One region of the Cloacibacillus sp. genome, then DNA from elsewhere that is predicted to be linked to it. Evidence: riboswitches for the same ligand, from Rfam matches in the RefSeq annotation. Region 1 holds a riboswitch; the other holds the start of a gene.

The links. Region 1 has a riboswitch for molybdenum cofactor ahead of LIO98_RS14720 (substrate-binding domain-containing protein). Riboswitches for the same ligand answer to the same signal wherever they lie in the genome.
Region 2: it holds a riboswitch for molybdenum cofactor, as region 1 does, so the genes downstream of both, LIO98_RS12005 (molybdopterin-dependent aldehyde oxidoreductase) here and LIO98_RS14720 (substrate-binding domain-containing protein) in region 1, are expected to answer to the same signal.

What each region holds. Positions count from the first base shown of each region.
Region 1 covers NZ_JAJBUX010000118.1:104,876-108,291, forward strand. Annotated here, with positions in the region: gene LIO98_RS14710 (hypothetical protein) at 1-420, opposite strand, end outside; gene LIO98_RS14715 (metallophosphoesterase) at 447-1,124, opposite strand; molybdenum cofactor riboswitch at 1,223-1,340, shown strand; molybdenum cofactor riboswitch at 1,544-1,664, shown strand; gene LIO98_RS14720 (substrate-binding domain-containing protein) at 1,750-2,601, shown strand; gene LIO98_RS14725 (ABC transporter permease) at 2,696-3,391, shown strand.
Region 2 covers NZ_JAJBUX010000095.1:11,668-15,083, reverse strand. Annotated here, with positions in the region: gene LIO98_RS12010 (response regulator) at 1-677, shown strand, start outside; molybdenum cofactor riboswitch at 1,229-1,384, shown strand; gene LIO98_RS12005 (molybdopterin-dependent aldehyde oxidoreductase) at 1,517-3,416, shown strand, end outside.

The DNA.
Region 1 (3,416 bases):
TATTGAGGAGGTGCCAGGGATGTCGGGACGGAAGATGGGGTCGCGGTCGATGATCTCGCCGCCGATGTCCCGCTGTATCGCGCTGATGCCGCGTTCAAGGTTTCCCATGAGACGCATCATTATATAACCGGGCATCATGCTGACGCTGTCCACGCCGCCCGTCATACGGCTGTTAATCAGCGTCGTAAGGAGAAGCTCGAGCGGATTTTCCGAGACATAGGTCTCATACAGCGGGCCGCCCTCCTCGGAGCGTGCGGTGAGAAAGACGAGTCTCCGCGTCGGCCCGTATTTCCTCAGAGCGCTCTCGGCGTCGAGCGAGATCAGCGTCCCCCAAGCTCCAAGCTTGTGGCGTATCTCCGAGACCTCCGAGGAAAGTTTGATCGCGATGCTTTCGGGGCCTGTCCTTACCAGCGATATCATTTTGTCCTGCCTCCTCCGTGATAGATTTACAACGAGACCTTTTTGCGCTGGAGCCGTGCGTTGTCCGTCCCCGGAGGGTAGGGGATGGAGATCACCTCTCCGGTATAGATGTGGATCAGGTACATCGACTGTAGTCCGTTAAGGTACATACGCCCCTCCTCCGTGCAGCCCGAGGCGTATTCGAGGTTATGTCCGTAAAGGTTATATTGCGCCGGGTCGCCGCTCACATCTTTATAGGTGTGTCCCGCCCGGAAGCTGAACTGTCCCAGCGAAAATCGTCCGGGGCTGGTCCATACCTGCACCGACTCGCTGTGCGGCTCTTCGAGCAGCGTCGGGACGTGGTCGTGATTTCCAGTGACGAGGATCGCTCCGTAGTCCTCCTCCTCAAAGATGGAAAGGAAATTCTTTATCCGCTTTTGATAGAGGTCAAGCATTCCGGGGCGCTTCTCAAGTTTGATATTGTCTACGAAGTCACCCGTGTGAACTATCCAGGCGGGATGGAGGCGTCGCAGCACGCGCCGCAGATAGGGATAGATGGTGTAGGGTGTGTCGGAAATATGCAGCACCATATCCCTGGCGTCGATGCAGGGCGGGTTGATGCCGAACCATATTCCGAGGTCGTCAAAGTGCTTGATGATCGGGCACTCCCTTATCTCCTGAAGCGTCGGTTTCGGAATGTTGGGTGGTATGTGCAGTGTCGCCATGTCTATCGCCTCTTTATTATTTCAAAAAATTTTACGTAATTATGAACGAAAGACTTGTCTTTTTATCCTCCTTATTGTACCATAGTACCGATGATAAAATAAATATGGTTCTCCGAGCCTGCGTACCTAAGGAAAATATCTATGGTTATCAGGCCGTCAGGGTTGTTTTGGAAACGAGACAGCCTCCCTTTGGAAAGGAGAACGGCTGTTGCTTATGTTACGGGCCGTACTCTATACAAGGGGGTACGGCCCGTTTATTTTGTCGCCGATAGCTTAAAAAACACACAATCTCCACTTAAGCAAGGGGTGACCCCAACACCCCTTGTTTTCCCTTGATTTATTTGTTGAAATAATAACCGGAAATAGTGTACAATAGCGGCGGTGCGGATTTTATCCGCCAGGTGTTACCGCGTATGTTTGCCTGCATACGTCCCTGAAACTGCCTCTCCTGCGGCCGTGCGGTCATGGAGGCCAGTCGTTAGGGCGGTTCTGGAAACGGAACCGTCTCCCGTTGTGGAAAGGGGATCTCCGAGGCTTGCCGCCTCCAATCTTTTATCCTCCGTCCCGCGGGTTTTGAATATCGGTTGTAATGCAACACAAATCTCACGAGGAGGGTTTCTAACCCATGCGTATCAACAAGAAAGGCTCCATTATCGCGTTACTTCTCGTCGTCTGCCTGCTGGCCTTTGGCTCGCTCGCGACGGCAAAGGCTCCCGTGCTCCGGATGGCGACCACGACAAGCACCGACAACACAGGCCTGCTCGACTACCTCGCCCCCATCCTTCTTAAGGATACCGGCATTGAGATCCAGTGGGTATCCGTCGGTACCGGCAAAGCCCTTGAGTACGGACGTAACGGCGACGTTGACGTCGTTCTCACCCACGACCCCGCGGCAGAGGACAAATTTATGGCCGAAGGCGCCGGTTCCAACCGCCGCAAGGTCATGTATAACGACTTCGTGCTCATCGGCCCCGCGAACGATCCCGCGGGCGTAAAGGGCAAGCCCGTTACCGAGGCCTTTGCCACGATAGCGAAAAAACAGCAGCCTCTCGTCAGCCGCGCCGACAAATCGGGCACCCATTCCGCCGAACTTAAGATCCTCAAGGCCGCCGGCGTGAAGGATTTCGACAAGGCGAAGTGGTACGTGCAGACGGGTCAGGGAATGCTCAAGACGATCAACATTGCCGACGAGCAGAAGGGCTACACCCTCACCGACCGCGGAACCTTCATCAAATATGACGCCGGACTCAAAGGCAAGCCGGGCCTCGTGATCATCTGCGAGGGCGACCCCGAGCTCCTCAACAAATACAGCGTCATGGCGGTGAGCCCCCTGAAGCACTCGAACGTCAAATACGACCTCGCGCTCAAATACATCGACTGGATCACCTCTTCAAAGGTCCAGAAGGATATCGCGGACTTCAAGGTCGAGGGAAAGCAGCTCTTCTTCCCCGAAGCCGAGATTCGCGCGGGCCACTAACAGCTTAACAGAGCCAGTACATAGGGCGGACGCCGGATGAAAATGCTGAAGCGTCCGCCCCTTTTATGCGGAACTAAAAACAGGGACTGATTCGATGGATTTCATAGCGGACGGATTCATACAGGCTTTCAGTCTCCTCTTCTCAATGGACGAGGAGACTATGAACATCCTTGTCACCACGCTGCAGCTGACGGCGGTTTCGATGGGGGGTATACTGCTCATCGGGCTGCCTCTCGGCTTCCTTCTCGGGTACTTTGATTTCCCCGGCAAACGCTGCGTCCGTACCGTGGTAGACACGCTGCTCGCGCTGCCGACCGTGGTCATCGGCCTGCTCGTCTACGCCTTTATCTCGCGGCGCGGTCCGCTTGGCGGCTGGGACCTGCTCTTTACGATTGAGGGCATGGCCATCGGGCAGATCATCCTCGGGACGCCGATCGTGGTCGCCTATACGGCGACGGCGATCGAGGGGCTTGACAACCGCCTGCGCCAGACGCTGATGACGTTGGGAGCCTCGGGCGCGAAGCTTGCGATGACGAGCCTGTGGGAGGCCCGCTTTCTCGTCCTTGTCGCCGCGCTGACGGCCTTTGGCCGCATCGTCGGTGAAGTCGGCTCCGCGATGATGCTCGGCGGCAACATCAAATGGCACACGTGCACGATAACCACGGCCATCACTTTGGAGACCGGCAAAGGCGACTTTGCCCTCGGCATCGCCCTCGGCGTTATCCTCATCCTCATATCCCTGATACTCAACATCTCTCTGACATTCCTGCGCCGCAGGACGCAAAACTAAGACCAGACAAATAAAAAATACTGAA
Region 2 (3,416 bases), on a different contig from region 1:
TGATCGCAGAGTCAGATCCACTTCTTCAAAAACTTTATTCCGATATCATCATCAACGACAGCGCTTTTACTCTGCTAAAGTGCGTCTCCACGGGGCCGCAGATGTTTGAGGCGATGCGCTGCATCGACGTTGACCTGGTGCTGCTCGACCTATTCCTCAGAGATTTCAGCGCGACTGAAGGGTTGGACGACCTTCGTAAATCCTTCTCGCGCACCGACTACATCGTAGTCTCCTCGGGCGAGAATCCCGAGCTTGTGCGCAAGGCGCTCTGTGCCGGCGTCTTTGAATTTCTCGTTAAGCCTTTTTCCTTCGACTGCCTGCGCGCCGCGCTGAAAAACTACCAGATATACCACCATTCGCTAACCGGCAGGACGCACCCGTGGCAGCAGGAGGACTTGGACGCCCTCGTCTCGATGAAGAGCCACGACCCGTCGTGGGCCAACAACCGTTCGATCCCCAAAGGACTCCAGCTCAAGTGTCTCAACGACATCGAATCATTTCTCAAGAGCAACGAGGAGACCTTCTCCGCGCAGGAGGTCGGGGAGCATCTCGGCATCTCCCGCTCCACCGCGCGCCGCTACCTCGAGTTCCTTACCATGAGCGAACGTGTCGTCGTCGAGTACGCCTACCGCCGCGTGGGCCGTCCCGAGAAACGTTACCGCATGGCGCTGCTGTAGCGCCCGATTCAGATTTAAATAAAAAAACATAACAAAGATAGAAGGGGGGAATGTGCTCCCCTCTTTTGTTTTTTTATAGATAAATCCCTAAAAACAGCTTGTAAAAAACAGCGCCGCCGCGCACTGTTATTTATGTCGGCGCAAAAAGACGGACGCTCCGCTGCGCCGCCCATAACCCCAGGCAGCGTTTAATAGTTGTAGATAGATTTTTCTACGACGGCCCGTCTGCAGATACTTCGGGGGGTAAAATCTGCCTGTGCGGAAACGTTTATACTTTAAATAAGGAAGATATTTTTTGAAGGGAAAGTTGCGCGATATTATCACTAATCGACAGCGGTCAAATATCGTGGTTTCACGACGGTGAACCGATAATTTTGTACTTTTGCCAGATGACGGTTCATTTTCTTGCCTTTTCGCAACTTACTTGTGAAAAAATTTTATTATCCATAAATTAATCAAAATAGCGCATAACGTCTCATATTCTACCTAAATATTGCTCATTATTGTGTACTTTTGTATGATTTGTATAGAAAGTTTAGACAATAGTTGCAACTTAGTTGCAACCCCGAGTTTCATTTCCTAACGCAATAACGCTATGGAGATGCGACCAGTGAGCCGAAAGGCTCCAAGGGCTTTTTCGGGAAACCGCGAAGCCTCCCGGGATGCGCAGAGCATCCGAATTGGAAAGGGGTAAGGATATATTTGCCGCGTTAACGGGCGATGTACACCGCTTCCTCTTTTCGATGAAAATGCAGTCAAGGTTTCTTATTTATTTCCAGAGCTCCCGCATGGCATGGCATGGGATATGGAAAAATTCATTTCGAGAGAGGAGATTTTCAATGGCAAAGGAAATGACAGAGGCACAGGTCCAGTCAAGCTATCATGTCAAGAATCTTACCATCAACGGCGTACCGAGGCGCGTAATTGGCAAACCCGAGGTCACGCTTCTCACCGTTCTTCGCGACCAGCTGAAGATGACGGGCACAAAACGGGGCTGCGACTGCGGTCAGTGCGGCGTCTGCAACGTAATACTCAACGGCAAGGTGGTCCGCGCCTGTATCACCCGCTGGAAGAACGTTCCCGAATTCTCGCAGATCACGACGATCGAGGGAATAGGCACCCCCGACAATCTCCACGCCCTGCAGTGGGCGATGATCGTCTGCGGCGCTATCCAGTGCGGTTTCTGCACCCCCGGATTCATTACCTGCGGTAAGGCTCTTCTCGACCAGAACCCGAACCCGACGCGCGAAGAGGTTCGCGAGTGGTTCGGCAAGAACTGGATGGCCTGCCGCTGCACCGGCTACAAGCAGATAGTCGACGCCGTCATGAAGGCCGCCGCCATCATCCGCGGAGAAGAGAAGATCGGCGACCTCGCGAAGATGTACAAGCCGGGAGATTCCGTATGGAACACCGATTATCCGCGTCCGAACGCGGTCTACAAGGCGACCGGCCTTTGGGATTTCGGCGATGACGACCGTCTGAAGCTGCCCGAAGAGTTCCTCTTCGCCTATCCCTATTCTGTCGAAGGCGTGCGCCACGCGAAGGTCAATAAGATCGACGTCAGCGAAGCCGAGAAGATGCCCGGCGTATTCAAGGTAGTCACCTACAAAGACGTCAAGGGTACGAACCGTATCCGCGGCCAGGTCGGCTGCGCCTCCGCCCTCACGGACGGCTGGGAGCGCCGCATCATGGTCGAAGAGGGAGACAAGATCCGCCAGTGGGGCGACGTCGCCGCGATAGTCTGCGCCGATACGGAGGCCCACGCCCGCGAAGCTGCCGCCAAGATCAAGGTTGACTATGAACAGCTTCCCGAGCTCATCGACATCTATCAGGCGATGGCTCCCGACGCGATAAAGGTCTACGATGATATCGAAGGCTACGATGGCATGCCCAACGCCTGGAACAAACGCGTATTCACAAAGGGCGACGATCCCAAGAATGATCTCGACAAAGCCGAATATGTCGTTGACGACGAATTCCTCAGCTCACGCCAGCCCCATATGGTGCTCGAGCCCGACTGCGGATATGCCTACTACGACGAAGAGGGCAAACTGACGATCGCCTCAAAGTCGGTCTGTGTCTACCGCCATCAGATGATGATCGCGCGCGGCATCGGCGTGGCTCCCTCGAAGATCCGCGTCATACAGAACAACATGGGCGCCTCCTTCGGTTATAAGGTCGCCCCGACCAACGAACCCTATCTCGCGATCGCCCTTATCGCCTGCGGACGTCCCGTCTACATGCGCATAAACATGAAGGAGCATAATATCCGCACACCGAAGCGTTCTCCGTTCCTTATGCACATCCGCGTCGGCGCCGACAAGAGCGGCAAGCTCGTCGGAGCGGAGCAGACCTGGTGGGTCGATCACGGCCCCTTCAGCGAATCGGCCAACGACCTTACGAACAAGGGCGGACAGTTCTTCTTCTCGCCCTACGCGTATGAGAATATGCGCGCCACCGGCTATACCTGCTGGAGCAACCACCGCTGGAGCGCGGCCTTCCGCGCCTACGGCGCACCGCAGACATACTGGGGCTGCGAGACGGCGATGGACATGCTCGCCAACAAGTGCGGCATCGATCCCTTCGACTTCCGTGAGATGAACCTCCTCGAGTGGGAGCCGTTTACGGAGAATCCGCGCGGACAGTTCCCCTCGGGATACGCGCCCGAAGTATTCCCGCTTCCCGAGATGATGAAGAAGGCCCGCCCCTACTACGAAGAGATGAAGAAGAAGGCGGCGG